DNA from 3 places in the Propionibacterium acidifaciens genome. Region 3 is predicted to be linked to each of the others. Evidence: riboswitches for the same ligand, from Rfam matches in the RefSeq annotation. Region 3 holds a riboswitch; each other region holds the start of a gene.
What was found. A riboswitch is a leader RNA that binds a small molecule or an ion and turns the genes downstream of it on or off. The one in region 3 is predicted to bind cobalamin.
Positions count from the first base shown of each region.

Region 1: it holds a riboswitch for cobalamin, as region 3 does, so the genes downstream of both, EGX94_RS05140 (energy-coupling factor ABC transporter permease) here and EGX94_RS07645 (ABC transporter substrate-binding protein) in region 3, are expected to answer to the same signal.
Region 2: it holds a riboswitch for cobalamin, as region 3 does, so the genes downstream of both, cobI (precorrin-2 C(20)-methyltransferase) here and EGX94_RS07645 (ABC transporter substrate-binding protein) in region 3, are expected to answer to the same signal.

Region 1 covers NZ_CP033719.1:1,200,868-1,211,034, reverse strand. Annotated here, with positions in the region: gene cbiQ (cobalt ECF transporter T component CbiQ) at 1-408, opposite strand, end outside; gene EGX94_RS05145 (energy-coupling factor ABC transporter substrate-binding protein) at 419-874, opposite strand; gene EGX94_RS05140 (energy-coupling factor ABC transporter permease) at 867-1,577, opposite strand; cobalamin riboswitch at 1,611-1,744, opposite strand; gene EGX94_RS05135 (VOC family protein) at 2,162-2,560, opposite strand; gene EGX94_RS05130 (Rossmann-like domain-containing protein) at 2,883-3,626, opposite strand; gene EGX94_RS05125 (hypothetical protein) at 3,937-4,293, shown strand; gene dnaK (molecular chaperone DnaK) at 4,686-6,545, shown strand; gene EGX94_RS14165 (nucleotide exchange factor GrpE) at 6,792-7,499, shown strand; gene dnaJ (molecular chaperone DnaJ) at 7,568-8,722, shown strand; gene EGX94_RS05105 (heat shock protein transcriptional repressor HspR) at 8,728-9,153, shown strand; gene EGX94_RS05100 (PTS mannitol transporter subunit IICBA) at 9,511-10,167, shown strand, end outside.
Region 2 covers NZ_CP033719.1:353,694-363,860, forward strand. Annotated here, with positions in the region: gene cobJ (precorrin-3B C(17)-methyltransferase) at 1-870, opposite strand, end outside; gene cobM (precorrin-4 C(11)-methyltransferase) at 867-1,874, opposite strand; gene cobI (precorrin-2 C(20)-methyltransferase) at 1,871-2,668, opposite strand; cobalamin riboswitch at 2,698-2,827, opposite strand; gene EGX94_RS01535 (DNA polymerase IV) at 2,949-4,415, opposite strand; gene EGX94_RS01540 (dihydrofolate reductase) at 4,419-4,988, opposite strand; gene EGX94_RS01545 (thymidylate synthase) at 4,985-5,797, opposite strand; partial or broken gene rdgB (RdgB/HAM1 family non-canonical purine NTP pyrophosphatase) at 6,131-6,751, opposite strand; gene rph (ribonuclease PH) at 6,748-7,509, opposite strand; gene murI (glutamate racemase) at 7,600-8,433, opposite strand; gene EGX94_RS01565 (DUF2017 domain-containing protein) at 8,694-9,281, opposite strand; gene clpS (ATP-dependent Clp protease adapter ClpS) at 9,281-9,589, opposite strand; gene EGX94_RS01575 (nicotinate phosphoribosyltransferase) at 9,747-10,167, shown strand, end outside.
Region 3 covers NZ_CP033719.1:1,804,773-1,814,939, forward strand. Annotated here, with positions in the region: gene EGX94_RS07605 (glycoside hydrolase family 2 protein) at 1-1,317, opposite strand, end outside; gene EGX94_RS07610 (hypothetical protein) at 1,529-1,765, shown strand; gene EGX94_RS07615 (mannosyltransferase family protein) at 1,801-2,982, opposite strand; gene EGX94_RS07620 (hypothetical protein) at 3,080-3,598, opposite strand; gene mmuM (homocysteine S-methyltransferase) at 3,855-4,781, opposite strand; gene EGX94_RS07630 (hypothetical protein) at 5,166-5,870, shown strand; gene EGX94_RS07635 (hypothetical protein) at 6,023-6,961, opposite strand; gene EGX94_RS07640 (coiled-coil domain-containing protein) at 6,948-8,216, opposite strand; cobalamin riboswitch at 8,707-8,883, shown strand; gene EGX94_RS07645 (ABC transporter substrate-binding protein) at 8,940-9,977, shown strand; gene EGX94_RS07650 (ABC transporter substrate-binding protein) at 10,099-10,167, shown strand, end outside.

The DNA.
Region 1 (10,167 bases), 600 kb from region 3:
GGTGGTGGCGAGAACCATGACGGACAGGGTGCCCGACATGCCGTGCAGGAACAGGCGCAGGGCCTGCACCGACGAGGTGGGCCCGATGCTCAGCGCTCCGAGGCTCCACCAGGCGTCCGTGGGCGTCCGGCCCACCGCCAGGAGCACCGAGACGCCGCCCAGCACGAGGAAGACGAGGGGGGCGCTCATCGCCTCGGCCAGCACGTGGAGGCGGATGCGGGCCGAGCCGAGGATGAAGGCGACGGCGGCGACCGAGACGAGGACGGTGCCCGGCCAGACCGGCGCGAGGAGCGCCGTGAGCACCAGGCCCATCGAGCAGAGCACCTTCTCACCGACGCGGCGACGCCGCCATGGGGAGTCCCAGGCGGCGTCGTCGAGAGCGTTGATGTGGTGGGAGTGGTTGTTCATCGGGCCCGGGTCATTCGTTCGTCGTCCGGTCCAGGGCGGCGTCGGCGGCCACCTGTGCGTCGGCGACCCTGGCGGCGTCGGACGAGCCGGCCTCGGCGGCCGCCTCCTTGCCGGCGACCCGCCTGCCGCTCATGCGGCCGAGGCAGAAGAAGATGATGCCCGAGCCGATGGCCGCCTGGATGGCGAACAGGCCCGACTCGACCTCACCGGCCGGTTCGAACAGCGGCTTGAACCAGGGCTCGGCGCCGGCCTGCTCGGCCGCCTCGGTGGCCGCGTCGTCCGTGCCGCCGAAGGCCTCGTCCGGGTCGGAGGCCATCTTGTTGCCCACGACGAGCGAGATGAGGAAGATGAGGACGACGGCGCCGAGCAGCGCCCAGGTCACCCACTTCTTCGAGCTGGTCAGGGCGCTGGATCCGGTGTCCGCGGTCCCGGCCGCGCCGGTCCTGCTCGTGGTGGTCTCAGACATGGGAGTCCTCCTTCGCGACGGCCGCGGCGCCGGCCCGGCCTGCGCCGATGTCGAAGCCGAGACCGGCCAGTTGCGGGGCGGCGACCCTCACCAGGAAGCGGAACAGGAGGATGCCGAGGAAGCCCTCCATGATGGACAGCGGGACTTGCGAGACGGCGAAGATGCCGAGGAACTTGAGGGCCGCGCCGACGACGCCGCTGGAGGCGTCGGGGAAGGCGAAGGCCAGCTGGAAGCTCGTCACGCAGTAGGTGGCGAGGTCGCTGATCGCCATGCACAGGAAGATCGCCAGGGCGTTCGGCCCGTGCAGCCTCTTCGTGAGCAGGTAGACCCAGTAGCCGATCCACGGGCCCGCGATGGCCATGGAGAAGGTGTTGGCGCCGAGGGTCGTGATGCCGCCGTGGGCGAGCAGCAGGGCCTGGAAGACGAGCACGATGACGCCCATGAACGCCATGACCGGCGGTTTGAACAGGATCGCCCCGACGCCGGTGCCGGTGGGGTGCGAGCTCGAGCCGGTGACGCTCGGCAGCTTGATGGAGCTGAGCAGGAAGGTGCAGGCGCCGGCGGTGGCGAGCAGGAGCTTGTTCTCGGGGTGCTCCCTGACCTCCTTGACGACCTTCACCGCCCCGTGGATCACGAACGGAGCGGCCGCCGCGTACCAGATGGCGCATTGGGCTGGGGGGAGAACGCCTTCAGCGATGTGCATGAAGTCATTCCTTTCTCGGGATCGTGCGTCCCGTCGCGGAAAGGGCCCCGAGCAGGACGTTCTCTGGCTCGCATCTCGTCGATGCTCACAGTGGCGCGACCGTGCCGGACTCCCACCGGCTTCCCGTCGCTGTCAGGGGCTTGTGCACTCGGGATTATTGCACCCGCGGGGTCCGAGCCCCCAGGCGACTCCCGGGAAGTCCCCGCGCCTCTGATCTGCTTTCGTGATTGCGCATGACGGCATGGAACGACTGACTAGGGAACGGACTGGTGGGGCCGGTCGCGGGTTCGGGGGCGCCCGCTCCCGTCAGTGCCCTTCTCACCGTCGTCCCGTCCCGCCCGGGCCGGGCGCTCCGCCGCGCGGAGAACGAGGAAGGAGCGCTGCACCGGGTCCCGCCCGCCTTCGGGACGCCGGGCGGTCGCCCGGATGCCGGATGACCCGTTCGCAGGGCCCACGGGCGCTCCGCCGCGCGGAGAACGAGGACGCTCGGAGGACTCTCCCTTTTCGACCCTCATCGTCATTGCGCATGCTCCGCACAGCGAGTCCGCTCGCAGAGTCCGCTCGGACCGCTTCGGTCGGGGCCGTCAGGACAGCGTGTAGAACTCCAGCGCGATGTTGTCCGGGTCGCGGAAGGCGATGAGCGCGCCGGTGGCTCCGCGGACGATGCCGCTGTTCTCCACGCCCGCACTCCCGAGCCGGGCCTCCCAGGCGCGCAGCACGGCCGTGTCGGGCACCGCGAGGCTCAGATGGTCCAGGCCGGCGCGGTGCTCGTCGAAGGGGCCGGGTGCCGCGGTCCTGCCGTGGCTGACGAGGCCGAGCGTCACCGGGCCGAGCTGCACCAGCGCCTTCGTCATGGGGCCGATGTCGAGGCGTCGCAGCTCCCGGGCGCCCAGCACCCGCGTGTACCAGGTCACGCTCGTGTCGAGGTCGGTGACGGTGATGCCGATGTGGTGGACGCCGGTGATCTGCGGGTACGCGCTCATGGCATCGAGTGAACCACCCGGATCGTCTCAGGACGAGGGCCCGGGCGAGCTGGCTCCGGCGGGCGCGACGACCCGATCCGGACGGGCTCGCAGCGCTCCTCGGCTCCTCCTCCGCCCGGGGCGGCGCACGTGCGCGAGCGTGCACGTCTCGGGGCGGGGCCCGGGGCCTCTCCCGCCCGGGCGGTGACGGCATCGGTCGGGCGCTGGCGTCGTCCCTGCGTCCTGTCTCGTCGTGCGGAGACGTTCACTGCGCGCAGATCGACTGTCATCGCGCATTCTTCGCACGGTGAGTCCGCTGAGTCCGTTCGGGGCGGGCGCGGCGTCAGCGCTCGGCGAGCAGGGGCAGGGCGAACCGCCGCAGCGCCGGCGAACCGGTGAGACGGCGCGCGCCCATCCCGGCGTCCCGGAAGCATCGGTCGGGGTCGACGACGACCGCCCCGTCGATCTCGCGGACACAGGCGGGGTAGGCCTCGGGCGCCGGGGGAGCGCTCGGCCCCACCAGGTGCACCCGCGCCCCGGCGCAGAGCTCGAGCAGGCGCGGAAGGGTCTTGTTGGTCAGCGCCGAGCCGGTGATCGCGACGACCTCGCGGCCGGGCAGCTCGTACTCGCAGGCGGAATCGGGCAGGTCGTCGCCGCGGGGGCGCCGCTCCAGGACGACGGTCCGCCCGCCCAGCTGCTCGACGAAGGAGAAGTGCCCGATGACCGCGCTGCGGCTTCCGACCAGCACCGGCACGAGTCGGGCGCCGGCCTCGGCGCGTTCGTCCCAGGCCAGTCCCGGACGACCGGTCAGCCGCTCGGGCCGGGCGTACCAGGCGTTGAGCGCGGCGACCCCGAGGCTCGCCAGGCGCAGGTCCCAGCTCGTCGCGAGCGCGGCCACCTCGTGCAGCCCGGCCCCGACGACCGCCGGCTCGGGCCCGGTCGGCCCGCCCCGGTAGGTCATCGCCACGCCCATCGTCCCCGCGTCGGTGCCGACGACCGTCCAGCGGTTCACCAGCGCCCTCGTCACGGTGATGCCCTCGGGCACCCCGCCGATGAGTCGTCCGTACAGCTCCCATGGGTCCGCCATGGCGCACCTCCCGTTCGGGCCGCGGCTCCGGGGCCGTGGCGCATCCGCGCTCGACATCGTGCCACGCATTCGCGGACCCGGCATCCCGGCCCGATCGGAGCCGGACGGGCCTGTCCACGGGCCCTCGACGACGGGCCCCGGCTACGCTGGGAGGCATGTTCGGGACGGGGCCTGTTCGCGGGGCCCGGCTGCGGGGCCGTCCGTGGCAGGAGCGCCGCGTGCCGGTGCTGCGCGCACGTGCCGCGGACCCGGGCCCGGCTCGGACGACCCCGGGCGCCGTCCCGGGTCGGACCCGCCGAAGGAGTCGACGATGACCATTCCCGTCCCGGGCGAGGCCCTGGCCGGCGTGCTCGCCCGCTTCGGCGCGGCCGTCATGGTGACGCCGCGGTCCGGCTCCTGGTCGCGCGTGCTCACCGTCGACGCACACGCCGAGACGACGCCGGCCGGCGTCGAGATCGTCGTCGAGTCGCCGCACCCGGCCGGTCTGCGCCGGGTCGCCGCCGAGCCGCTCGTCACCCTCGTCTGGCCGCCGCTCGTGCACCACGGGCACAGTCTCGTCGTCGATGGCTGGGGCCGTGTCGACGGGCCCGACATCCGCGTCCGCCTCGACCACGCCGTGCTGCACCGTCCCGGCTCCCACTCCGACGGGCCCGACTGGCTCTGGTGAGGGCCCGTGGCGACGGGAGGCCCTGTGGGGAGGGGGATGGTTCCTCTCCGCCGGGGCACGCCCGGGCCCGGCCGGGGAGCCCCATCGATCCCCGGGCCCGACAGGCCGGGGGAGCCGACGACGGGGGCCCCATCGGCTCCGCGCTCCGGAATAACCGGGGCCCGGAAACGGTTGAGCCAGGTGGACTCAATGAGATGAGTTGAGTGCGCTACACTCAATGAGGTGCCGCTCGGAAGGGCGCACCGCGAGAGCGGACGAGGCTTGCGGGCCGGATGCGGACAGCACCCTGCGCAGCCGGCCCGGACAATTCAACAGTCATCGGGGCGCCGCCGGGAGGCGGGGCCCGCAAGGAGGAGGACGGCGCAGGCCGTCCCACTAGTGGAGGAACAACAATGGCTCGTGCAGTAGGTATCGACCTCGGCACCACCAACTCGGTCATCGCCGTTCTCGAGGGCGGCGAGCCGACCGTCATCCAGAACGCCGAGGGCGCCCGCACCACCCCGTCGGTCGTCGCCTTCGCCAAGAACGGCGAGGTCCTCGTCGGCGACGTCGCCAAGCGACAGGCCGTCACCAACCCCGAGCGTACGATCCGCTCGGTCAAGCGCCACATGGGCACCAGCTGGACGGCCGAGGTCGACGGCAAGACCTACCGTCCCCAGCAGGTGAGCGCCTACGTGCTCCAGAAGCTGAAGCGCGACGCCGAGGCCTACCTGGGCGAGGACGTCACGAACGCCGTCATCACCGTTCCGGCCTACTTCGGCGACGCCGAGCGGCAGGCCACCAAGGAGGCCGGCGAGATCGCGGGCCTCACCGTCGACCGCATCATCAACGAGCCGACCGCGGCGGCCCTGGCCTACGGCCTCGACAAGGCCGACCAGGAGCAGACCGTCCTCGTCTTCGATCTCGGCGGCGGCACCTTCGACGTCTCGCTGCTGGACATCTCCGACGGCGTCTTCGAGGTGAAGGCCACCAAGGGCGACGCCCGCCTGGGCGGCGACGACTGGGACCAGCGCATCGTCGACTGGCTCATCGGCCAGTTCAAGAACAAGAACGGCGTCGACCTCGGCAACGACAAGATGGCCAAGCAGCGCCTCCAGGAGGCCGCCGAGAAGGCCAAGATCGAGCTGTCGCAGGCCACCAGCACGAACATCAACATCCCGTACATCACGGCCAACCAGGCCGGCCCGCTCCACCTGGAGGAGTCGCTCACCCGCGCCGAGTTCCAGCGCCTGACCCAGGACCTGCTGGACCGCTGCCGCGAGCCCTTCCGCTCCGTGCTCAAGGACGGCGGCACCGGCGTTGGCGACATCGACCAGATCATCCTCGTCGGCGGCTCCACCCGGATGCCGGCCGTGCGCGACCTGGTGAAGGAGCTCTCCGGCGGCAAGGACCCGAACCAGTCGGTCAACCCCGACGAGGTCGTCGCCATGGGCGCGAGCCTGCAGGCCGGCGTGCTCAAGGGCGAGGTCAAGGACGTGCTGCTGCTCGACGTCACCCCGCTGAGCCTGGGCATCGAGACCCGCGGCGGCGTCATGACGCGCATGATCGAGCGCAACACGACGATCCCGACCAAGCGCTCCGAGATCTTCACCACCGCCGAGGACAACCAGCCCTCGGTGATGATCCAGGTCTACCAGGGCGAGCGCGAGTTCGCCCGCGACAACAAGTCGCTCGGCAACTTCGAGCTCACCGGCCTCATGCCGGCCCCGCGCGGCATGCCGCAGATCGAGGTGACCTTCGACATCGACGCCAACGGCATCGTGCACGTCTATGCGAAGGACACCGCTACCGGCAAGGAGCAGTCCATGACCGTCACCGGCGGCTCGGCCCTGAGCAAGGACGAGATCGACCGCATGGTCAAGGACGCCGAGGCCAACGAGGCCGCCGACAAGAAGCGCCGCGAGGCCGTCGAGATGCGCAACGAGGCCGACGCGCTGGTCTTCCGCACCGAGAAGCTGCTGGCCGACAACGGCGAGCAGATCTCCGACGACGTCAAGGCGCCGGTCACCGAGGCCGTCGGGAAGCTGAAGGAGGCCCTCAAGGGCACCGACAACGACGACGAGGTGCGGGCCGCCATGGACGACCTCAACCAGAAGGCCTCGGCCATGGGCCAGGCCATGTACCAGGCCGCGCAGGCCGCTGCGGCGTCGGCGCCCTCCGGCGAGTCCGGCGGCTCGTCGTCCGACGGCGGCGACAACGGTGGTGACGGCGGCGACGTCGTCGATGCCGAGATCGTCGACGACGACAAGTGATCGTCGGCGCCGGGGCCGACGCGCCGGTGATGCCGGAGCGTCGGACCGGCGCCCGTACGATGGCTGCTCGTGGAGGCCGTCCCGTCACCCGGACGGCCTCCACGGTGCGGCTGCTCGCCGGGGCCCACGGACGGGGCCGGCGACGGGCAGAATCGAAGAGCATCCACTGGTCGTGCGGGGGCCGTCCCGCACGGCCGCACCGCACCGGGCGCCGACCCGGTGCCATCGCCACGAGGAGCGAACACGATGACCAAGACCCCGGACCGGGGCGCCGAGCCGGACGAGCCCGCCGAGGGCGTCGGCGAGGAGTTCGCCGGTCTCACCCCCGAGGAGTTCCTCGCGCGGACCGCCGGGAGTGCCGCCGCCGAGCCCGCCGTGCCCGCCGACGGGCACGAGGGCCAGCAGGACGACCCGCTGGCCGTCGCCCAGAAGGAGCTGGCCGAGCGCACCGAGGACCTTCAGCGGCTGCAGGCCGAGTACGTCAACTACCGCAAGCGCGTCGAACGGGACCGCGACGTCGCCCGCATCCAGGGCGTCGAGTCGATCGTCCGCGATCTCATGCCGGTGCTCGACGCCATCGGCCAGGCCGAGGCGCACGGCGAGCTGACCGGCGGTTTCAAGCTGGTGGCCGACGAGCTCACGAGGGTCACGGCCGGTCACGGGCTCGCCGCCTTCGGCGAGCCCGGTGAGGAGTTCGATCCGCGCCGCCACGAGGCCCTCATGCAGGTGCCGGTGCCCGGCGACGGCGAGATGAGCATCCACGAGGTCATGCAGAAGGGCTTCGAGCTGGGCGGCACCGTCGTGCGTCCGGCGCGCGTCGTCGTCGCCGTGCCCACCGGCGAGCCCGACGGCGACGACGGGCCGGGGCGGTCGTCCGACGGGCAGCCGTCCGAGGCGCCGGGGGACGCGCCGGCGGGCGACGAACCGGAGGGCGACGAACCGGAGGGCGACTAGGGCAGCGGCCCGTCAGGAACGGGGCGCGGGATGACCACTTCCACGAGACGCGGTGAGGAGGCGCGACGATGAGCACGAAGGACTGGCTCGAGAAGGACTACTACAAGGTCCTCGGCGTCTCCAAGAACGCCAAGCCGGAGCAGATCAAGAAGGCGTTCCGCAGGATCGCCCGCGAGAACCATCCCGACCAGCATCCGGGCGACAGGAGGGCCGAGGAGCGCTTCAAGGAGGCCTCCGAGGCCAATGACGTGCTGTCCGACCCGGCCAAGCGCAAGGAGTACGACGAGCTGCGCGCCGGCGGGGGCTTCCACTTCAACCGTCCGGGCGGGGCCGGCGGCGCCAACGTCAACGACGTCTTCCGGAACATGACCGGGGGGATGGGCGACAGCGGCCTCGGTGATCTGTTCGGCGGCCTGTTCACCGGCGGGGCGAGCCGCCGCACGAGCGCCCGGCACGCCCGCCGCGGCGCCGACGTCGAGGGCGAGGTCTCGATCTCCTTCGGCGAGGCGGTCAAGGGCACGACCGTCGGCATGCAGATGGTCTCGGACGACGCCTGCCCGGCCTGCCGCGGCACCGGCGCCAGGGCCGGCACCGTTCCGCGCGTCTGCCCCAACTGCCAGGGCTCGGGCGTGCGGACCGGCAGCGCCCAGGGCGTCTTCGGGCTCACCGAGCCCTGCGCCACGTGCAGCGGCCGCGGCATGATCGTCGACGATCCGTGCACGAGCTGCCACGGGTCGGGACGGGCCAGGAGCCAGCGCACCATGCAGGTGCGCATCCCCGCCGGCGTCACCGACGGCCAGCGCATTCGCGTGCGCGGCAAGGGCAGCAAGGGCGAGAACGGCGGCGCGCCCGGTGACCTCTACGTGCTCGTGCACGTGGCGGCCCACCCGCTGTTCGGGCGCAGCGGCGACAACCTCACCGTCACCGTCCCGGTCACCTACGCTGAGGCCGCGCTCGGCGCCGAGATCGAGGTGCCCTCCCTGGAGGGCGGCCGGGTGCGGCTGCGCATCCCCGCCGGCACGCCCAACGGGCGCACCTTCCGCGTCCGCGGCAAGGGCATCGGCAGGGCCAAGGGCGGTCGCGGCGATCTGCTCGTGTCCGTCGAGGTGCAGGTGCCGGCGCACCTGTCGGACGCCGCGCGCGCCGCACTCGAGGACTACGTCAGGGCGGTCGCCGAGCCCGATCCGAGGGCCGGCATGGCCGCGCGGGCGGCGAAGGGGTGAGGACGATGCGCGGGGACAGGCTGCCTCAGGTCATCGACCCGGACGCCCCGATCTTCACCGTCTCGGTGGCGGCGTCCCTGGCCGGGATGCACCCGCAGACCCTGCGCGGCTACGACCGGATGGGCCTCGTCGTGCCGCGCCGCGCCAAGGGGCGGGGGCGGCGCTACTCGCCGCGCGACATCTCGCGGCTGCGCCTCATCCAGCACCTGTCGCAGGAGGAGGGCATCAACCTCAACGGCATCCGGCGCATCATCGACATGCGCGACGAGCTCGACCAGATGCAGCGCCGGCTCGACCAGATGACCGAGCTCATGGAGGAGCTGACCGAGGTGCGCGAGGAGGTCCAGCGGGTCTTCCTCGCCGGCCCGGGCGGCGAGGTCGACTACAGCCGCTACCGTCGCTCGCCGAGGCCGCGCGCCATCGAGAGGTGAGCGGCCCGCCGGCCGCACGGGTTCCCGAGGGGCCCGGGGAGCGGGACTGCTCCCCGGGCCCCTCGGCGTCCCGTTGCCTTGTCGGCGGCCCCGTTGGGATGGGTCACGGTCGCCGGGCCCGGCATGACTCGCTGTCCCCGTCGCACAGATGATCCGGGGCCGTCGTCACCGGAGCCGGTGGCGCCGGCCGACTGCTGAGGGGGACACCCCACACGACATGTGCCCGATCATGTTGGTTTCGTCACGATGAAACCCGTTCTCGCTGAGGTGTTGACAACGTAACACAACAGAACTAGACTTAAACGCAGATCAACGCAGATCCTGCCGTTCGCGGCACGTTCCACCGGGAGATCACACATGTCCCTACCTGACGCCACGGTCAACAAGAACCTCGAGGGCGGAGGCGCCCGCGCCTCCATCCAGCGCTTCGGGGGCTTCCTCGCCGGCATGATCATGCCGAACATCGGCGCCTTCATCGCCTGGGGCCTCGTCGCGGCCCTGTTCATCTCGTCCGGGTGGATCCCCGATGAGAACCTCGTGACGCTGAGCGATCCCATGCTCAACTATCTGCTGCCGCTGCTCATCGGCTACACGGGCGGCAGGACGGTCCACGGCACCCGGGGCGCCGTCGTCGGCGCGATCGCGACGATGGGCGTCATCGTCGGCGCCGACATCCCCATGTTCCTCGGCGCCATGGTGATGGGCCCGCTCGCCGCCTGGCTGCTCAAGAGGATCGACGGCTTCCTCGACGCCAGGGTCCCCTCCGGTTTCGAGATGCTCGTCGACAACTTCTCGCTCGGCATCCTCGGCCTCGTCCTGGCCATCCTCGGTCACGAGGGCGTCGGCCCGCTCGTCGACCTCTTCATGGGCTGGATGGCCGCCGGCGTGAACGCCCTCATCGGCCACCACATGCTGCCGCTGGCCTCGGTCCTCGTGGAGCCGGCGAAGGTGCTCTTCCTCAACAACGCCATCAACCACGGCATCCTCACCCCGCTGGGCACCGAGCAGGTGCGG
Region 2 (10,167 bases), 1.5 Mb from region 3:
CAGGTGCGAGACGATGAGATCGCACTCGCCCCACGCGGCGGCCAGCCCGGCCGCCGCGCCGCCGACGTAGCGCTTCGACACGACGGACAGGGCCTCGTCGATGCGGTCGGCGTTCGCGCGGGCGCGTCCGGTCGTGCAGACCTGGCCGATGATCGGCTCGCGGTCCGAGCCGTCGGCGGCCCGGTTCCGACCGGGGCGCTGCTCGTCGTCGGCGGGCTCGGCGGCGTCGCCGGCGATCTCCGGGGTCACGCCGAGCACGGCCGCCTCGTCGGGGCGGTGGTCGAGCACGAGCACGACGTGCAGGCCGGGCACCTCGCCGGCGCCGAGGGCGAGGGCCCGGTCCTCGCTGAGGACGTCGACCCGCTCGTCGGGCTCGCCCATGCGGGCGGCCACGACGTAGGTCTTGCCGGCCCCGCGCAGGGCCTCGGCGATCTCGCGCACGCCGCGGCCGGGGGCGGTGAGGACGGCGACCTTCGGATGGTTCCGGGCCACGCGCACGGCGGCGTCGATGCCGCGGGAGTGGGCGTTGACGATCTGGGCGTCGTCCCAGGGCACGGCGACGGCGGCGAAGGCGGCCTGCACGCTCGTGATCTCGGGGACGACCTCGACGGCCAGCCCCGCAGCGCGCAGGCGGCGCACGACGCCGAAGAACAGCGGGTCGCCCGAGGCCACGACGACGACCCGGGCGTCGCCGGGCAGGGCCCTCATGGCCTCGACGGCCGGCCCGATGGGGCCCAGCACCAGGCGCCTGTCCTCGGGCACCGCCAAGGCGTCGAGATGGCGGCGCCCGCCGACGACCAGGTCGGCGGCGGCGGCCTCGCGGCGCAGCCGCTCGTCGATGCGGCCGAGGTATCCGTGGACGCGGATCATGCCTTCTCCTCCGTCATCCCGCCCCGGGTCCCGTCGGGGGCGTCGTCTCCGGACCCGGCGTCACCGGGAACGGCGTCGTCGAGGGCGCGGGCGCCGTGGGCGCGCAGCTCCTGCCGGGCCCGCGCGTCGGCGGCGCGGTACCCGTGGCGGAAGCCGGGGTGGTACAGGTGGCTGCGCGCGGTGATGGGCCCCTCGGCGAGGGCGGGGCCGACGAGCACGATGGTGTGCTTCCACAGCCGGTGGGCCCGCATCGTCTCGGACAGCCGGGACAGCTCGCAGCGGAACATCATCTCCTGCGGCCAGGTCACCGAGTAGCCGATGATGCACGGGGTGCCGGGCGGGTAGCCGCCGGCGAGGAGGGCGTCCTGGAGGGCGCGGTGGCGGGCCGCCGACAGGTAGACGGCCATGGTGGCGCCGTGCGCGGCGAACGAGGCGATGGTCTCCCCGTCCGGCATCGGGGTGCGGCCCCCCTCCAGGCGGGTGATGACGAGCGACTGGCTGACCTCGGGCACGGTGATCTCGACGTCCATGCGGGCGGCGGTGGCGCTGAAGGCCGAGATGCCCGGCACGGTCTCGACGTCGACGCCGAGGCGCCGACACAGGTCGCGCTGCTCGGCGGTGGCCCCGTAGAGGGACGGGTCGCCGGTGTGCACGCGGGCCACGAGGAGGTGCTCGTCGCGGGCGCGGGTGTACAGCGGGACGAGGTCCTCCAAGGGGATCGACGCGGAGTCGACGAGCTCGGCGTCCGGCCGGCGGTTCGCCACCATGTCGGGGTGGACGAGGCTGGACGCCCAGATGACGATGTCGGCCTCGGCGATGACGCGGGCGCCGCGCACGCTCACCAGGTCGGGGGCGCCGGGGCCCGCCCCGACGAAGACGACGAGGCCGCGCGGGCGGTCGTGCCCGGGGGCGGGGACCGGCGGCGCGTCGATCCGCGCATGGTCGATCGCGTCGACGTCGGGCTCGTCGTCCGCGGGCTCGGCTCCTGCGGGCCGCTCGCTCATATCCGGCCTCCTGTGATGGTGCGCTCGGGCGTCGTGAGGACGGCCGAGAAGTAGGGCAGCGTCTCGTCGGCGTCGATCTCGTCGAGGTCGACGAGCCGCTGGTCGGGCAGGGAGACGTCGGTGCCGATGACCGCCCGGCGGCCGCGCTCGCGCAGGGCCCGCAGCACCTCGGGCAGCGTGCGTCCTCCCTTGTAGATGGCGGCCGAATCGGCGACGTCGAGCAGCCGCCCGAGCCTGTCGGGCCCGACGGTGGCCGGCACGAGGGCGAGGATCTCGCGGCCCTCGGCCAGCGGGGTGGTGCTCGCGGCGGCCAGGGCCTGCATGGCGGTGATGCCGGGCACGAGCTCGTAGTCGACGTCGGGCATGCGCCGGGCGAGCGTGGCGCGCAGATAGCTGAAGGTGGAGAAGACGGCCGGGTCGCCGACGGTGGCGAAGGCGACGGTGCGGCAGCCGGACCCGAAGGCCTCGACGGCGGCGTCGGCGCTGGCCCGCCAGCTGTCGGCGCGGCGGGCGCCGACGCCGCGGCGCTGGGCCATCGAGAAGGGGATGCGCCTGATGCGGGCCGCGCCGTCGGGGACGACGTCGGCGATGATCCGCTCGGCGCGCCCGGGGCCGTCGGCGGAGGCCTCGGTGGCGGGGACGAGGATGACGCCGGCCGTCCGCAGCACCCTCGCCGCCTTGAAGGTGACCAGTTCGGGATCGCCGGGGCCCACCCCGACCCCGATGAAGCGCCGCCGGCCGCCGCCGCGACCGGGGCCGCCGGATCCGATGTCGGGGCGCGCGCTCTCGCTCACATGGCCTCCTCAGGTGCCTCGCCCAATGGTTCTCGCCGTGCAGCGCCGCGAGTGTCTGGCTGACCGGCCGGAGCCGGATCACAGTGGCGGGACCGCTCCGGACCACCGGCTCGGCCGGGCACCGGATTCCTCGTCGGAACTGCACTGCACAGTGTGTCACACGCCCGAAGCCCCCGCCCCCAGCCTCGGGCGCCGCAGGGCCCCGCGCGGCGGACCGGCGGCGGGCCGGCACGGCCCCGCGGCCCGGGCCCGCGACGGCCGGGCGCCCTCGGACGGCAGGTCAGTTGTGAACCGTGCGGGCGCTCTCCCCGGGCGACGGCCGGGCGTCCTCGGACGGCACCCGCGCGGCGCCCAGGTCGCGCATCCGGCGCGCCCAGCCCGGCCCGTGCCCGTCGTCCTCGTCGTCCTCGGGCACAGCGGCCGCCAGCGGGAGGAGCCCGGCGCGGTGCAGCAGGGGGTCGTCGGCGCGCAGGGAGCGGACCGGGCCGACGGGCCCGCCGCGGTGCTCGAAGCGCACCGTCACGATGCCGTGCCCCGAGCCCCACACCCAGCCGCGGCCCCATTCGTCGTGCTCGACGTCCATGCCGGGCGGGAAGCCGGCTTCCGGATGGCGCACCGTGACCGACGGGGCCGCCTCGTCGTGGCGCACGAGCCGGCCGGCGGCCGGCTCCGCGTCGTCGACCTCGAAGAGCTCCTCCTGGGCGGCCTGCGTGAAGTTCGAGACGCCCACGCCGAGGAGCCGTACGCCGCCGCGGGGGTCGATCGCCCCGGCCAGGCCCTGGGCGACGGCGGCGATGCGCTCGGGATGGTCGGTGGCGCCGAGCAGGGTGCGTGAGCGGCTCACCGTGCTGAAGTCGGCCATGCGGGCCTTGACGGTGACGGTGCGGGCGAACAGGCCCGCCCTGGCGAGCCGGACGGCGACGAGCCTGGCGTCGGCGGCGATGACCTCGGCGACCGCGGCCGACTCGGTGATGTCCTGCTCGAAGGTGTCCTCGACCGAGATCGACTTGGCCTCCCCTCGCGGCGCCACCGGCCGGTCGTCCTGCGCGAAGGCGATGCCGTGGACGTACTCCCCCACGGCCCGGCCGAGTTCGCGGACGAGCTCGCGGGGGCTCGCCTCGCGCAGCTCGGCGACCGTGCGGATCCCGAGTCGGCTGAGCTTCTCAGTGGTGGCCGGGCCGATGCCGGGGATGGCCCGCACGCTCATCGGCGCGATGAAGTCGGGCTCCCGGCCGGGGGCGATGATGCGGCTCCCGTCGGGCTTGGCGGACTCGGAGGCGAGCTTGGCGATGAACTTGCTGGAGCCGACGCCGACCGAGGCGTGGAGGCCCTCTGTGCGCTCCGTGATCTCGCGGCGCAGGCCCTCGACGAGCGCGGCGAGCGCCTCCGGCGAGGTGTCGCGCCCGCCGGCGGCCAGGTCGACGAAGGCCTCGTCGATGCTGAGGGGCTCGACGAGGGGGCTGAGCTCGCCGAGCAGAGCCATGACGATGCGGCTGGACTCGCGGTAGGCCTCGAAGCGGGTGGCCAGGTAGGCGGCGTGCGGGGCCAGGTGCCGGGCCTGGCCGGTGCCCATGGCCGAGTGGACGCCCAGTGCGCGGGCCTCGTAGCTGGCGGTCGCGACGACCCCGCGCCCTCCGACGCCCCCGACGACGACCGGCCTTCCGGCCAGCGAGGGCTTGTCGCGCTGCTCGACGGACGCGAAGAAGGCGTCGAGGTCGAGGTGCAGCACGGAGGCGGACGCTCGCATGACTCAGCCCTTCGCGCCGTCCAGCCCGTCGTCGCCTCCGGCCTGGGGGCGGATGCGCTCGTAGCGGACGACGTCGAACCGCTCGCCGACGATGCGCTCGGTCTCGCGCCAGCGGGCCGGGTCGATCGGCGGGAAGGTGACCGCGCCGGCGGCGTCGGCGTGCACGGCGGTGATGTCGAGCTCGTCGACCCGCCCCATGGCGGCCCGGTAGACCTCGCCGCCGCCGCAGATGAAGACCTTCTCGCGGTCGAGGCCGGCGGCGACGTCCAGGGCTTCGTCGAGGCTCGCCACGGCGATGCCGCGCGCCCCGGCCGGCGGGTCCTCCGGGAAGCGCACCGACGCCGGGTCTCGGCTGATGACGATGCTCGTGCGCCCGGCGAGCAGGCCCATGGTGCGGTGCGTGGCGTGTCCGAGGATGAGGGGGTGTCCGAACGTCGTCGCCTTGAAGCGGCGCCAGTCCTCGCGGAACCTGAAGGGCTGGTCGACGCCGTCGCCGATGACGCCGTTCGCGGCGACGAGGGCGATGGCAATGACCCGGGGAGCGGGCCCGGCGCCGCCCGAGGGCCCGCTCACACCGCCACCGGAGCCTTGATCGACGGGTACGGGTCGTAGCCGATGAGCTCGATGTCGCCCAGCTCGAAACCGTCGATGCTCGTCACCTCGGGATTGAGCCGCAGCCTCGGCAGGGGGCGCGGGGTGCGCGACAGCTGCTCGCGCACCTGCTCGACATGATTGCTGTAGACGTGCGCATCGCCCAGGGTGTGGACGAAGTCGCCGACGCGCAGCCCGCAGACCTGCGCCACCATGTGGGTGAGCAGGGCGTACGAGGCGATGTTGAAGGGCACCCCGAGGAACAGGTCGCACGAGCGCTGGTAGAGGCCGCAGCTCAACCGGGCGGGACCGTCGTCGGAGGCGGGGGCCACGTAGAACTGGAAGAGCAGATGGCACGGCGGCAACGCCATGCCCGGCACCTCGGCGACGTTCCAGGCCGAGACGACGAGGCGCCGCGAGTCGGGATTCATCCGGATCAGGTCGATCACCTGCGCCAGCTGGTCGATGGCGCCGCCGTCGTAGTCGGGCCAGCTGCGCCACTGGTGGCCGTAGATGGGGCCGAGGTCGCCGCTCTCGTCGGCCCACTCGTCCCAGATGTGGATGTCGTTCCCGTGCAGCCACGCGATGTTCGTGTCGCCGCGCAGGAACCACAGCAGCTCGCCGAAGACGCCGCGCGTGTACACCTTCTTCGTCGTGACGAGCGGGAAGCCGTCGTCGAGGTGGAAGCGCATCTGGTGACCGAAGATGCTGCGCGTGCCCGTGCCGGTGCGGTCGGAGCGGTCGACGCCGGTGGTCATGACGCGCTCGAGCAGGTCGAGGTACTGCTGCATGGGCCTCCTCGGTCTCGTGCGCCGACCAGGACCGGCGCGTCGGATTCGGTGGACGGGAACCAGGCTATGCTCCGGCGCCGACAGGACCGCCGACCACACCCCGGAGCGGACGGTTCCCCGTCCGATCCGTTCGGCTCAGGGCTCCAGCGGGGTCACGCCGCTCGTCGGCCCGGCGGCGCGGGTGGGCCGGGCCGCGGGCTGGGACTCCGGGCGCTGCACGGCGGGGATCTGGGCGGTCCACTCGCTGGCGGGCAGCGTCGGGGCCGGGCCCTCCCGGTCGGCGCCCGGCACCGTGTCCGGCTCGACGTGCAGGCCCTCGGGGACCGGCAGGCCGAGCTCGCGGGCGACAATCGGCAGCATCGCCCGCACGGCACGGCCGCGGTGGCTGATCGCGTCCTTCTCGCCGGCGGCCATCTCGGCGGCGGTGCGCAGCCGCCCCTCGGCGTCGGGCAGTTGCTCGTCGGGCACGAAGATCGGGTCGTAGCCGAAACCGCGCGAGCCCTTGGGACGGTTCGTGAGGTGGCCGGCCATCTCGCCACGGGTCGTGAACTCGCGGCCGTCGGGCATGACGAGCGCCATGACCGCGACGAACTGGGCCTGCCGGCGCCCCCGCGGGACGTCTTCGATCTGGCGCAGGACGAGCTCGAGGTTGGCGATGTCCTCCTGCTCGGGGCCGTTCCAGCGGGAGCTGCGCACGCCGGGCATGCCGCCCAGCGCGTCGACGCAGATGCCGGAGTCGTCGGCGAGCGCCGGCAGCCCCGAGTGGACCATACCCTCGCGCGCCTTGATGAGGGCGTTGCCCTCGAAGGTCCACTCGGACTCCTCGGGGTCGGGGTAGGGGTCGATGTCCTTGAGGCTCACGACCTCCAGGTCCATGCCGCAGTCGGCGATGATGCGGCGCAGCTCGGTGAGCTTCTTCGCATTGCCGGTGGCCAGGAGCACGCGCCGGGTCACAGGGCAGCCCTCCCCTCGGGGTCGGCGAGCGCCCTGGACTGGAGCCCGCTGAGCCGGGCGCAGCCGGCCTGTCCGAGGTCGAGCAGCGCGCCGAGCGTCTCCCGGCCGAAGGCGGCGCCCTCGCCGGTGCCCTGCACCTCGACGAAGTCCCCGTCGCCGGTGCACACGATGTTCATGTCGACGTCGGCGCGGGAGTCCTCGGCGTAGGCGAGGTCGGTCATCGGGACGCCGTCGACGACGCCGACGCTGATCGCCGCGACCGAGCCGGTCAGCGGCTCGCCGGCCAGCGCGCCACGGGCGCGCAGCCACTCGACGGCGTCGTGCAGGGCGACGTAGGCACCGGTGATGGAGGCGGTGCGAGTGCCGCCGTCGGCCTGGAGGACGTCGCAGTCGATGACGATCGTGTTCTCGCCGAGGGCCCGGTCGTCGAGGACGCCGCGCAGGCTGCGGCCGATGAGGCGGCTGATCTCGTGGGTGCGCCCGCCGACCCGGCCCCGCCGCGACTCGCGGTCGGAACGGGTGCTCGTGGAGCGCGGGAGCATCTCGTACTCGCTGGTCACCCAGCCGAGCCCGGAGCCCCGGCGCCAGCGCGGGACGCCTTCGGTGACCGACGCGGCGACGAGCACGCGGGTCCTGCCGCACTCGATGAGGCAGGAGCCCTCGGCATGGTCGAGCCAGCCACGGGTGATGGTCACGGGACGCAGTTCATCGAGCGCGCGGCCGTCGGCGCGCACCGTCGTCTTCACGGAGTCGGACACGAGTGCCAAGATACCCGCGCCGGGCGGCGCACCGCACCGTGTCGACCCCGGGAGGGTCGGGCAGAGCCCAGACGACCCCGGAGGGCGGGCTCAACGCCCGTCGATGCTGGCCGACTCCACCTGGCTCACGAAGCCCCCCATGAGGCGCCGACCCAGGCCCTGGAAGTGCTCGGCGTCGCCGGTGGTGAGGAAGCGGCGGGTCGGCTCGTGGTCGAGATCGTCGCGCAGCAGGTCCAGGCGGGTCAGCTCGGCGAAGACGGTGCGGGCGCACTCGTCGGAGCTGGAGACGAGAGTGACGCGTTCGCCCATGACGTAGCTGATGACGCCCGACAGGAGCGGGTAGTGCGTGCAGCCGAGGATGAGCGTGTCGACGTCGGCCTCCTGGAGCGGGGCGAGGTACTCGCGGGCGGTCGCGAGGATACGGGGGCCGGTCGTGACGCCCGTCTCGACGTACTCGACGAACTTCGGGCACACCTGCGTGAACAGCTGGACGGGCGAGGCGCCGAGGGCGTCGTCGTAGGCGAGCGAGCTCGCGGTGGCCTGCGTGCTGATGACGCCGATGCGGCCGTTGCGGGTGATCGCGGCGGCCTTGCGGGCGGCCGGCACGACCACCTCGACGACCGGCACGTCGTAGCGCTCGCGGGCGTCGCGCAGGGCTGCCGCCGAGCCCGTGTTGCAGGCGATGACGAGGGCCTTCACGCCCCGATGGACGAGATCGTCGAGGGCCTCCAGGACGAAGCCGCGCACCTGGGCGATCGGGCGCGGGCCGTAGGGGGCGCGGGCCGTGTCGCCCAGGTAGAGGATGTCCTCGTGCGGCAGCAGGTCGACGACCGAGCGGGCCACCGTCAGGCCACCGAAGCCGGAGTCGAAGACGCCGATCGGCGCGTTCGCGTCGCCCGCCGCGGCGGGCGCGTCGTCGGTCACCGGTGAGTCCGTCGTGTCGAGTTCCGGGTTGAGCACGCCTCCGATCCTAGTCTCCGCCCCGGCCGCCCCGCGCCGCGGAGCCCGTGCGGGCCCCGGGCCGGCGACGGCGGGCCGCGCGCATCGCACCCCGGATCCGCGTCCCGTACCGGCGGGCCCGCATCGTCGGCCATGGCGGCGGGCCGGTCCCCGACCGGCCCGGGAGTCGGGTCCCCGCCGCCGACGGTCCATGGCACGGGCCCGGCCCCCTGCCCGGTGGGGGGTCAGTGGAGGCAGTCGAGGAGGGACTCCTGCACCCAGCCGAGCCATTCGTAGACCGAGAAGACGGCGGCCATCGGGTCGTCCTCGGGCAGCTCGGCGAGCCGGTCGGCGTCGTCGGCGGTGAGGATGCCCAGACGCACCGACAGGGCCAGGCGCACGGCGGTGAGGGTCTTGAGCCAGGCGTCGATGTGCTCGTCCGGCACGGCGCAGCGCATGTCGCCGCCCACCTGGTTGAGATCGGAGAGCATCGCCACGGCGGCGTCGAGCTTGGCGTCGCGCTGCTCGGCGAGACTGAAGCGGCGGAACTCGGACGAGGCCTGCGGATCGTTCTGGTAGGCGTCGGGGAAGAGCCGCCGCAGGGCCGGGTCGACGTCGGGGTTGCGGCGGAAGTCGTCGGTCGGCGGGTCGTTGAGCTCGCGCTCGAGCTCGGCGAAGAGGTCCTGCTCCCCCAACCCGTTCGTCGTCCTGGGGGGCATGTCGTCGCCGGTGAGCAGTTCCATGAACTGGTCGACGAGGCTCGTCATGACGCTGAGCTCGGCGGCCTCGAAGGTGCAGGTGAGCTGCCCGCGGCGGCGGCGGAAGGAGTGCACTACTCGCCCCTGCCGACGGTGGCCCACAGGCCGAAGCCGTGCATGGCGTTGACGTCGCGCTCCATCCGCTCGCGGCTCCCGGAGCTGACGACCGCCCTGCCCTCCATGTGCACCTGCATCATGAGGCGCTCGGCGCGGTCGCGCGAGTAGTGGAAGTAGGTGCAGAAGACATGGGTGACGTAGCTCATGAGGTTCACGGGGTCGTCCCAGACGATCGTCACCCAGCTGCGATTGCCCACGGCCTCCTCGGCAGGACGCTCGACGAGGGCGGTACCGCCGCTGGGCGCCTGAGGGGGAGCTTCCATCATGGTTCCATTCTGTCTCACGAGTCAACCGGGGCCGGCGCCCCGGCCGGGGGGACGGTCCGGCCCCGTGGCCACGGGGAACGGGCCGGCCCGGCACTGCTTTCCGACCATGGATCGACATCGGCGTCGGACGCCGGGCGCCGCGCCGTAGGGTGGCCCCATGCCCACAACGTCACTGCTCACCGACATGTACGAGCTCACGATGGTCAAAGCCGCCCTCCACGCGAGCCGGGCCAACCGCCACGTGCTCTTCGAGCTGTTCCCCCGCCGCCTGCCCCAGGGCCGCTCGTACGGCGTCGTGGCCGGGGTCGGGCGCGCCCTCGCGGCCCTCGCCGACTTCCGCTTCGGCGACGAGGAGATCGACTACCTGCTGCGCGAGGGCGTCGCCGACGACGCCCTCGCCGAGTACCTGGCCGGCTACCGCTTCCACGGCGACATCGTCGGCTACCCCGAGGGCGAGCTCTACTTCGGCGGCTCCCCCCTGCTGCAGGTCGAGGGCTCGTTCGCCGAGGTCGTGCTCCTCGAGACGCTGCTGCTGTCGATCTACAACCACGACTGCGCGATCGCCGCGGCCGCCTCCC
Region 3 (10,167 bases):
CAGCCGCGCGAGCGCCGCGGCCGCGCGGGCCTGCTCGGGGCGGCGGGGGATGTCGGGGAAGCCCCACGACTCGTTGACCGGCACCCAGCAGACGATCGAGGGGTGCCCCTGGTTCGCCCGGACGACCTGCGCCCACTCGCGCCGCAGTCGGCGCACCGCCTCGGAGTCGAAGTCGTGGGCGGCGCCGATCTCGCCGAAGACGAGCAGGCCGAGCCGGTCGGCCCAGTGCAGCAGCCGCGGATCGGCACTCTGCTGGTGGATGCGCATGCCGTTGAAGCCCAGACGCAGGACGAGCTCGGCCTCGTCGGCCAGGGCCCGGGCGCTCGGGGCCGAGAACAGGGAGTCGGGCCAGTAGCACTGCTCGAGCACCTGCCGCAGGTAGACCGGCCGTCCGTCGAGGGTGAGCGCCCGGGGCGTCCTGCCGATCTCCCGCAGCCCGAGGTAGGAGGACACCAGGTCGTCGCCGACGGCGACGACCGCGTCGACGAGCTCCGGGTGCTCGGGGCCCCAGCGCAGCCCGGCGCCGCCGGGGACCGTCAGCCGCACCGTCGTGATCCGTTCGCGGGCGACTGCCGAGGCGCGGGCGAGCGGCCGACCCCGGTGGGCCAGGCCGAGGCGCAGCGGCAGTGGCCGTCGTGGGCGGCGGTTCAGCTCGATGACCGCCGTCACGGCCTCCTCGGCGGCCGGGGTGCGCCAGAGGATCCGCCGCACGTGCACCGGCGGCACCGACTCGATCCACACCGGCCGCCAGATGCCGGTGGAGCGCTGGTACCAGATGCCGGCGGGCTCGTCGCGCCAGGTCTGCTTGCCGCGGGGCTGACTGCGGTCGTGCGGGTCGTCCCAGGCGCGGACGACGACGGTGTGCGGGCCGCCGCCGGTCAGCGCATCGGTGACGTCGAGGGCGAAGGGGCTCTGCCCGCCCTCGTGGGAGCCGGCCTCGACGCCGTCGACCCACACGATCGCGTGGTAGTCGACGCCGCCGAAGTGCAGCAGCAGACGCCGCCCCGGCCGATGACCGGCCGCCGCGAGCCGCTCGGCCGGCAACGCGATGCGGTACCACACGACGGGGTGCGGGCGCTCGTCCGCGATGCCCGAGGCGCGCGACTCCGGCGGAAAGGGCAGGGTGATCGTCCGGTCGAGGCGCTCGGGACGCTCCCACCAGCGCTCGTCGAGGCCGACGCCCTCGTCGTCGGTGGCGAAGCCGGCAGGGCCGTCGAGCGGGGCCCACTGCGGGCGCACGAGGACGGGGCGCGGGTGGTCGCCGTCCTGGCGACTGGGTCGCAGCCGGGCGGCGAGCTCGGCGGGGTCCTCGCGCATCGGCCCCTCCTCCCGCCCGGTGGTTCTGGCGCCCGGTGGTTCCGGCGCTGTCGCGGTGGCGGCTCGGCCCGCCCCTGTCGGAACCAGACTAATCCGCTGGTCGTAGGGGCGTCCCGGATTCTTCCGGCGGCGCCGCGGGGAGGCCGTTCGTCACAAGAACCGTACAGAGGGTTCACAGGAACAGCACTGATCCGGCGCCCACGGTGGGGTCATGAGCACCGACAGGAGCAGTACCGGCAAGAGCGGCATCGGGAGGAACGGCGCCGGCCGTCGTCCCGGCATCCGGCGTTCCCTCGAGGCCCTGGGCCTCGCCGCGGCGATCGCCCTCGGCGGTATCACCGTCATCAGCCCCGAGGAGGCCCATGCGGCCGGGATCAGCCGGCCCCTGGTGATCCAGCCGAGCCCCGTTCAGGTCCAGACTGTCGAATCGACCGACGACGAGCAGTGAGCAGTGACCCCGCGCGGCGTCCTCCGCGCGGGCCCTCATCCCGTCCACTGGTCCGCGAGGATCGTCGCCGTGTTGATCACGGCGACGGCGAGCCCGGCGGCGACGAGCGGCCAGCGCCACCGACGGCTGCCCAGCGCGGCTCCCATCGCCAGGACGACGGGGAAGCAGTCGAGCCCGTTGCGGGGCAGGGACAGGAGCACCGGCCCCCGGCACAGGCTGTACAGGGTGAGCCAGGCGAAGACCGCCCATTCGGCGCGGCCACGGCGCAGGCACCACCACAGGGCGGCGCAGAAGACGACGAGGAAGACGAACTCGAGTCCCTGCTGCCAGGCCACCGCGCGAGTCTCCGCAGCGCCGATGTGCCGGGCGCTGGCGACCAGGACGCGGCCGAACCAGGCCGAGCCGCGTCCCCAGCCCAGCTCCTGTGCCGTCATCCAGTAGAAGACGTCCCCGGTGCGGGCCCACAGATAGCCGAAGTACGCCAGCGGCGCGCACACCGGGATGCCCAGGCCGAGCAGTCGTCGCCACCCGACGCGGGGGCTCGGCCCGCCGTCGTCCGGCCGGCGGAGCATCATGACCGCGAACATGATCACGACGAACAGGCCGTTCACCCGCACCGCGCAGGCCAGTGCCGTCGCGGCGATCGCCCACCACCAGTGCCGGTGCCGGGCGAGGTACCAGGCCGACAGCGTGCACAGGCCGAAGAGCGCCTCGGTGTAGGGGGCCATGAGGAAGAGCGCGTACGGCCCGAGAAGATAGGCGGCGGCCGCCGCGTGCGGGCTGATGCGCAGCTCCTCGCGGGCGATGCGCGCGAGGAGGACGGCGGCGCCGAGGGCCGCCAGCCAGGTGACGACCGTCGCACCGGCCACGGCCGTGTCCACGTCGAGCCTGCCCAGACCGATGGTCCGCGCGGCGACCCGCGAGAGGAACGGGTATCCGGGGAAGAAGGCCTCGTCGTAGGCGTTGACGCCGTTGTCGGGGGTGAAGTAGCCGGACTCGGTGATGCGCAGCAGGTGCCCGGCGTCGAAGCGCACGTAGGCGTTCAGCGGCCACGGCCCGCCCGCCGAGGGCCGCACGGCGCGCCCGGCCGCGCCGAGGGCCGCCGCCAGGGCGAGGAAGAAGGCCCGGCTGAGCGCCCACCAGAGCGCGCCGGTGCGCAGGTCATCGCGCCATCGGAGCGCATCACCGCGGATGCGCGGTGCGGGGACAGCGGTCATGACGCGTTCGGTTCCTCGGATCCTCGGGGCGGTCGGCCCGGCGCGGGCCCACCCAAGGATAAGGCCCGGCGCCCTCCGGCGCCCCGGGACGGCCCTCTCAGCAACCGGGGACGATCCGCCCTGCGGCCGCGCACCGCGCGAACCAGGCGTCGAGCCCGGCGCGGCGCTCGTCGATGCGGGCCAGTTCGGCCATCATGCGGCGGTTCTCGATGCGGATGCTCTCGTTGCGCTCGTCGATGCGCCCGTTGGCGGCGCCCAGACGCTCGTTGCGGTACGGGATGACGACGATGTTCACGGCCAGGACGACCAGGCCGCCGAGGAGGAGGGCGGCCGGAACGGTCGCGACGAGGCGGCCCGGGTTCGTGCCGGCGCCAGTGGTCAGCAGGACGGCGAGGAGCGCGGCCTCGACGGCGGTCGCGCAGCGCAGCGCATGGCGGCGGGTCCACGGGGCCCGCGCCGCGAGGTGCGGGATCGGGAAGCGGATGCGGTCCTCGATCATCCGGCGCTCCATGTCGAGTTCGGCGACGGCCCGCGCATGGACGGCGCCCGGCCGCCTGTCGCTGTGCGGCGCCGCCGTCGTGGTGGCGCTCGTGCGGTGCAGGATGCCGCTGCTCATGGTCGCTTCGCTTCCCCCTGTCCCGGACGGGTGGTCGTCGTGCGGGATCGTCCGCCGACGCCCCGCCGACGAGGCCCTCACAGGTGATGAATAGCACGGATCGGGTCGTGGGCGGAGCGCGTCGGGCGGCCCGCGGCGCTCCCCGGGGCCCGCCGCATGGCCGGACGGGTGATGAAGTCCCTGACCGGGCGGTTTGCTGGGAAACGGCTGTGACTTCCTGGCAGGATGCTGAGAAGCGCCCCTGATCGATCCCCGATCATCGGAGGGCGGCGGCGATCCGGGCGATGTCGGCCGGCCGCGTGCGGCAGCAGCCGCCGATGAGGCGGGCTCCCGAGGCGAGCCAGCCCGGTACGAGGCGGGCCCAGTCGACCGGGGTCCGGGCGGGCCTCCAGCGGCGGGACCGGGCGTCCCACGCCTCCCCCGAGTTCGGGTAGCAGACGAGCGGCTTGCCGGTGCCGGAGGCGAGCGTCTCCAGCGCGGGGGCGACGAGGGCCGGCGCGACGCAGTTCACGCCGACCGCCGCCACCGTGTCCTCCTCCTGCGCCCATCGGGTGGCTTCGACGAGGGGCGTGCCGTCGGCGAGGACCACCGGGCCGCCGTCGCGGCGCACCTGGAAGCAGACCCACGCCGGGCGGTCGGTCTCGGCCGCGATGAGCCCGACGAGTGCGCGAGCCTCGTCCAGCCGGGGCATCGTCTCGACGGCGAGGACGTCGACGCCGGCCTCTGCGAGGGCGCGGACGCGCTCGACGTGGAAGACGCGGTACTCGGCGGGACTCAGCTCGTAGGTGCCCGTGTACTCCGAGCCGTCGCACAGGTACGCGCCGAAGGGGCCGATGCTGCCGGCCACGAGCGCGCGTCGCCCGGGGCGCCGGTCGGCCCGGTCCTCGACGGCCAGGCGGGCGAGCTCGGCGGCGTCGCGGATGAGCCCGCGCGCCTGGGCCGGTCGCGCCCCGGCATCGGTCAGGCCGAGCACGGACGCCTGGTAGGTGTTCGTCTCGATGACCCGGGCGCCCGCGTCGAGATACGCGGCGTGCACTGCGCCGATCGCCTCGGGCGCCGAGTCGATGGCCGCCGCCGACCACAGGCTCTCGTGCATCGGCACGCTCCGGGCCTCCAGCTCGGTGGCCATCGCCCCGTCCAGGACGACCGGGCCCGCCGCGAGCAGATCGGTGAAGGAGCCCATGGCCCCATCCTGCCGCGCCGCCGTCCGTCCCTCTCCGTTCGGGGCCCGTCCTCCTGCGCCCGCATCAGCCCTCTTGTCCTGTGCCCTGTCGTCCGTCCCTCTCCCGTTCCCACCTCATTTCCGTGTTGACACCCGGGTCGTGCCCGAGGTGCCGACGCAGAGGTGAGGTGGGAGCGGGGAGGTGAGGTGGGGTGCGAGCACGGAAGTGGGGTGGGAAGCGGTGAGGGGGACGAGGGGAGCCGGCCGGTCGTCGGTCCCGTCCCGTGCCCCGTCTGTCCCGTCCCGTGCTCCGCCGGCCCCGTTCCGTGCTTTCGGCGGTGCTCCCGGTACCCTGATCGCGGGTCCGTGCGGTGGGCGCGGGCCGCGAATCTGAGGTGGTCGACGATGAGCAGTCCCGTGAACGGTGGATTCGCCTGTTTCAACTGCGGGCTCCTGCTGGCTCCCGACACGGCGCGGTGCCCGCGCTGCGGGGCGCCGCAGCCGGGGCGCGCGAACGGATGCCCTGGCGCCGGCCACCCGAGTCACGTGCCGCCCGCCGAGCCCCTGCACCCGGCCGTCACGGCGATCATCACCTTCTTCTTCGGTCTCTTCGGCCTCATCCCGTGCCTCATCAGCACGAGCCGGGCCAAGCGGCTCAGTCTCCCCACGAGGCCCCACTGGCTGGCCTTCTGGATCCCCGAGCTCGTGAGGGTGTCCATCTACGTCATCGTGGCCATCGGCATGATCGCCGGCGTCGGCATCCTCGCCGGCCTGGCCCCCCGGAGCCCGGGCGGCTCCGGCGGCGTCGCGCCGAGTTCGTCGTACTCGTACTCGACGACCGCTCCCAGCGCGACGAGCTCGTCGGCGCTCGGCTGGCCCGCGGGCGCCGTCGAGTGCTCCTCGAGCGTCGCGGCCGGCAACGACCGGACCAGCTGCGAGTTCGCCCTCAACGTCGCCGACGCCTGGCAGCGGAGCGACAGGGCCTCGACCCAGACGGTCGAGGCCTACAGCCCGGTGACCAACGAGAAGTACACGATGGGGTGCGCCACCGTCGCCGGGTACACGACCTGCTCCGGCGGCAACGGAGCCGTGGTCTACATCCGGAGCTGACGGCGGTCCGCCCGAGACGAGAGGGGCGGGGGTCGGGGCGCGGTCGCTGGCGGTGCCGTGCCCGGCGGCCGTGACCCCTCCCGACGGGGCCATCGACAAGTCAACGGGCCGGGCGCGGCCCGACCCGATCGTCCGCACGGCGCGGGCGGGGCCTACCCGAGGGAGGCGGCCAGCCGGTCGAGCACGGCCGTGGCCGCCTCGAAGCCGTCGGCGTCCTGGGCCGCCATGGCGACGAGCACCCGCTGGCCCGCCGGGTTCGTGTACCAGCCGAGCTGGCGCGCCATGTAGCCCCCGGCGGGCGAGGGGCCCCAGCCGCTCTTGTGGACGGCGCCGGGGCGCGAGCCGATGCCCCAGGCCTGGGCGGGATCGACCCGGCCCATGTCGGCGATCACCTCGTCCGCCCCGTCGAGGCAGGGCAGCTGGGAGAGGAAGCCGACCTGGGCGTCGGTCGTCCACTGGGTCTGCCCGAAGATCGAGAAGCCGGCGGCGAGCTGCTCGGCCGGAACCGTCGTCGTCCCGTCCCCCGCCCGGCGCAGCACCTGCGTGACGGCATCGGCCCGTTCCGCGTCCGTGCCGCCCAGGGACATCCACAGGGCGTCGGCTGCGCTGTTGTCGGACTCCTCGAGGGCCAGGGCGACCGAGTCGGCCTGCGCCTCGCCCTGGCCGGAGTCGATGACCGCCAGGGCGAGCGGGATCTTCGAGGTGCTCCAGGCCGGCAGGTCCTCGAGGGCGCCGGCGGTCCGGATGCCCCCGTCGGGGGCGTACCAGCTCATCCGCACCGCCGCGCCCGAGGCCTCCGCCGCCTCGACGGCCGCCCGGATGCCGGCCTCGTCCCCGTCCGGGGGGCCGAGCCCGCCGGTGTCGCAGCCCTGCGGCAGGGACGCGCCCGCCGCGTCGGACCACGCCCCGGACGGCGTCGCCGCCGTCGAGGACGCGGGGGTGCTCGTCGCGGGCGCTGCGGCGCAGCCGCACAGGCAGACGGCGGCGAACGCCGCGGCGAGACGGCCGCCGAGCGTCCTCGCGCGGCCTGCGGCGCGGTTCGACGAGCCGTGCCCGCGCGGGAGGCCCGCCGAAGGCTCAGGCGGTCGCATTCGGCAGCCAGACGCTGGACCAGCCGATGAGCGGTTCGCCCCAGCCCGCCGACGGTGTGTCGAGCGAGATCATCCCGACGCCGCCGTTCGCCGCGCCGTTGGAGTAGATCATGCCGTTGCCGGCGTACATGGCCACGTGGCCGTAGGGATTGCCGGCGGGCGTGCCGTCGTACCAGACGAGGGCGCCCACGGGGATGTTCGAGGTGTCGTGCTGCATCTGCCCGGCCGCCTCGATGGTGGCCGCGGCGTCGGTGGCCGAGTTCACCCCGGAGCTGGTGTAGCCGTAGAAGGCGGCGACGAGGGCCAGGCACATGTTCCCGTAGTACATGTTCCCCTCGAGCGACCGGGCCGTGGACACGGCCTCGTCGACGCTGTACGGAGCGATCTGCCCGGGCGCGATGTTCGCCGTGAGCCAACTGGCCCCCGCCTCGACGCTGGACCGGGCGGCCGCTGCGGCGGAGGCGGCGGCAGCGGCGGCGGCCTCCTCGTCGCGGGCCTGGATCCGCGCGGCCAGGTCGCCCGCCCGGCCCTTCAGCGTCTCGTCGTCGGACACCGCCTGGTCGACGAGCTCCTGGGCCGTGGCCAGGGCGGCCTGGTTCGCGTCGACCCTCGTCTGGACTGTCGCCGCGGCGTCGGCGGCGGTCCGGGCGGCGGTCCGGGCGGCGTCGAGCTGTCCGACCGCGTTGTCGCGGGCGGTCTGGGCGTCGTTCTCGGCCGTCACCAGCGCGTCCCGCTTGGTCTGGAGCTCGTCGAGGGCGTCCTGGTAGGCGTTCACCTTGGTCTCGGTGGCCGAGAAGGACTGGTTGGCCCACTGGACGCGGTTGCTGATCCGGTTGGTCGATCCGTCGCCGATGAGCAGGGCGATGCTCGTGAGCCCGGTGCTCTGCTGGGCGGCCTGGCTGGCGACCATGCCGACCTCCTGCTTGGCCGTGTCGACCCGCGTCTGGGCGGCATCGACCTCGCTCTGCGCGGCCTGCCGGTTGTCCTGGGCCGTGGTGAGGGCGGCCGATGCGGCGTCGGCGGCGCTCTGGGCGTCCTGCTGGGCCCGGTTCGCGGCGTCGGCGGCCTGCTGGGCGCCGGCCAGCTCGTCGCGGGAGGCCGTGAGGGCGCTCATCGCCGCGTCGAGGGCTGCGTAGCCGTCGGACACGGCGCCGGACGAACCGGCGATCTGGTCCTGGAGCGCGGCGTACTGGTCATCGAGGTCGTCGGCGCGGGCGCTCGCGGCTCCCTGGGCCAGGAGCAGGGCGGACGCCACCGCGACGGACAGCGCGACTCGTGCGGGACGCCACCGGCGGTGCCCGGCACGAGAAGCCGTTTTCGAGTAAAGGGGAAGGTCCCGATTCACGGTTCTCTGCTTTCTGTTGTTCGTGGGAGCGCGCCCGGCCCGGTCGGGCCTGCGGCGCGCTCTCGCGGTCGCGACGGTCACGCGTCACCCGCGCCCGCGGGCGCGGAGAGTGGAGCGGCGCGACGAACGCCTCAGGATCACGATAACTGCCGAGGCCACGAAGGGGAAGCGGTCCGCGCCGGGCGCGGCGCATCCGGAGGGCGCGCCCTCCGGATGCGGGCGGCGTCGGAGCCCGGGTTGCGCCGCCCGTGCTGTCGGCGGGACGCGCCGTCGAGTCCCTGCGCGTCGTTGAGTCCCCCGATGGCGGTGCAGCCGCTCGGTGCTCGGGACGCATCGTACTGAGTCGTCGTCGGTGCTGGCGGGCCGCTGCCCCCTGCTCGTCCTGACGACGGCAATGGGATATGGTGCTCGCGTCATCGAGTGCTCGCAGGAGCAGGGAATCCGGTGCGAGGCCGGAACTGACGCGCAGCGGTATGGGTGACGCCGGATCGACGATCCACTGGGCACCACGGCCTGGGAAGGACGATCCCGGCGGGCGAGCCCGAGTCCGAAGACCGATCGGTGACGCGTCCCGAGGACGGGGCGCAGGCAGCGGGTGCCGCGCATGCACCCCGACCTCGAAGGAGAACCGCCATGGGGCGGACAATTCCCCCTGCCATCCGCATCGGTACGGTCATCTGCTGCTGCGCGCTCATCGCAGCGGGCTGCTCGTCGGGCTCGGCGGGCGCCGGATCCTCGTCCGCCCCGGCCTCGGTCCAGGCCGGCTTCCCGCTGACGATGACCCGCTGCGGCCAGGAGCTCCACTTCGACGCGCCTCCCCAACGCGCGGTGACGATCAACCAGGCCTCCACCGAGATCCAGCTCGCCCTCGGGGCCGGCCCGCAGATGGTCGGCACAGCCGCCTGGTCCGACCAGGTGCTCGACGAGTACGCCGACGAGAACTCCTCGATCGAGCAGCTCGCCATGAACTACCCGTCGCTCGAAACGGTGCTCGACAAGAACCCCGACCTGGTCACCGCGGCCTTCGAGTACACCTTCACCGACGAGGGCGTCGCCCCGCAGTCGAAGTTCGCCGAGCTCGGCATCCCGGCGTACCTGCCCGAGTACGAGTGCACGATCGTCAACAACAACACGACCGGCCGGCGCCTGACGATGGACGACATCCACCAGGAGATCCGCGACCTGGCCGCCATCCACGGCGTACCAGAGCGCGGCGACGAGCTCGTCGGCGAGCTCCGGGCCCGCATGGACGCGGCCGCGAGGACGGCCTCGGATGCCGGCTCCCGGGGCAGGACCGTCTTCTACTGGTACTCCTCCGACGAGGTCCCCTACAGCGCGGGCGGCATCGGGGCCCCGCAGATCGCCGCCGACACCGTCGGAGCCACGAACATCTACGCCGACTCCGACGAGGAATGGCCGCAGGTGAACTGGGAGGACGTCGCGGCCAAGAACCCCGACGTCCTCGTCCTCGGCGACCTCAAGCGCGCCATGCAGTCCGGGGACACCGCCGACGACAAGATCGCCCACCTCGAGTCCAACCCGGTCACGGCCCAGATGGACGCGGTGCGCAACAGGCGCTACGTCATCGTCCCTGGCTCCTCGCTCGACCCGTCGATGCGCACCGTCGACCTCGCCGAGGCCCTGGCCGGGGCCCTCGCCGAATCCGGCTGACCCGCACCCATCTGCACCATCGCCGCCCGCGCCCGCCCGGCTCCGCGAGCGCGCGACCGGGACGCCGCCCGTGCCACGGCGTCCCCCGTCCACCGGGCCATCGCAAGGAGGAACGAACATCATGCGCATCCGCACCCCGCTCATCGGCCTGGCCGCCGCCTCGCTGCTGCTCGCCGGCTGCTCGGGCAAT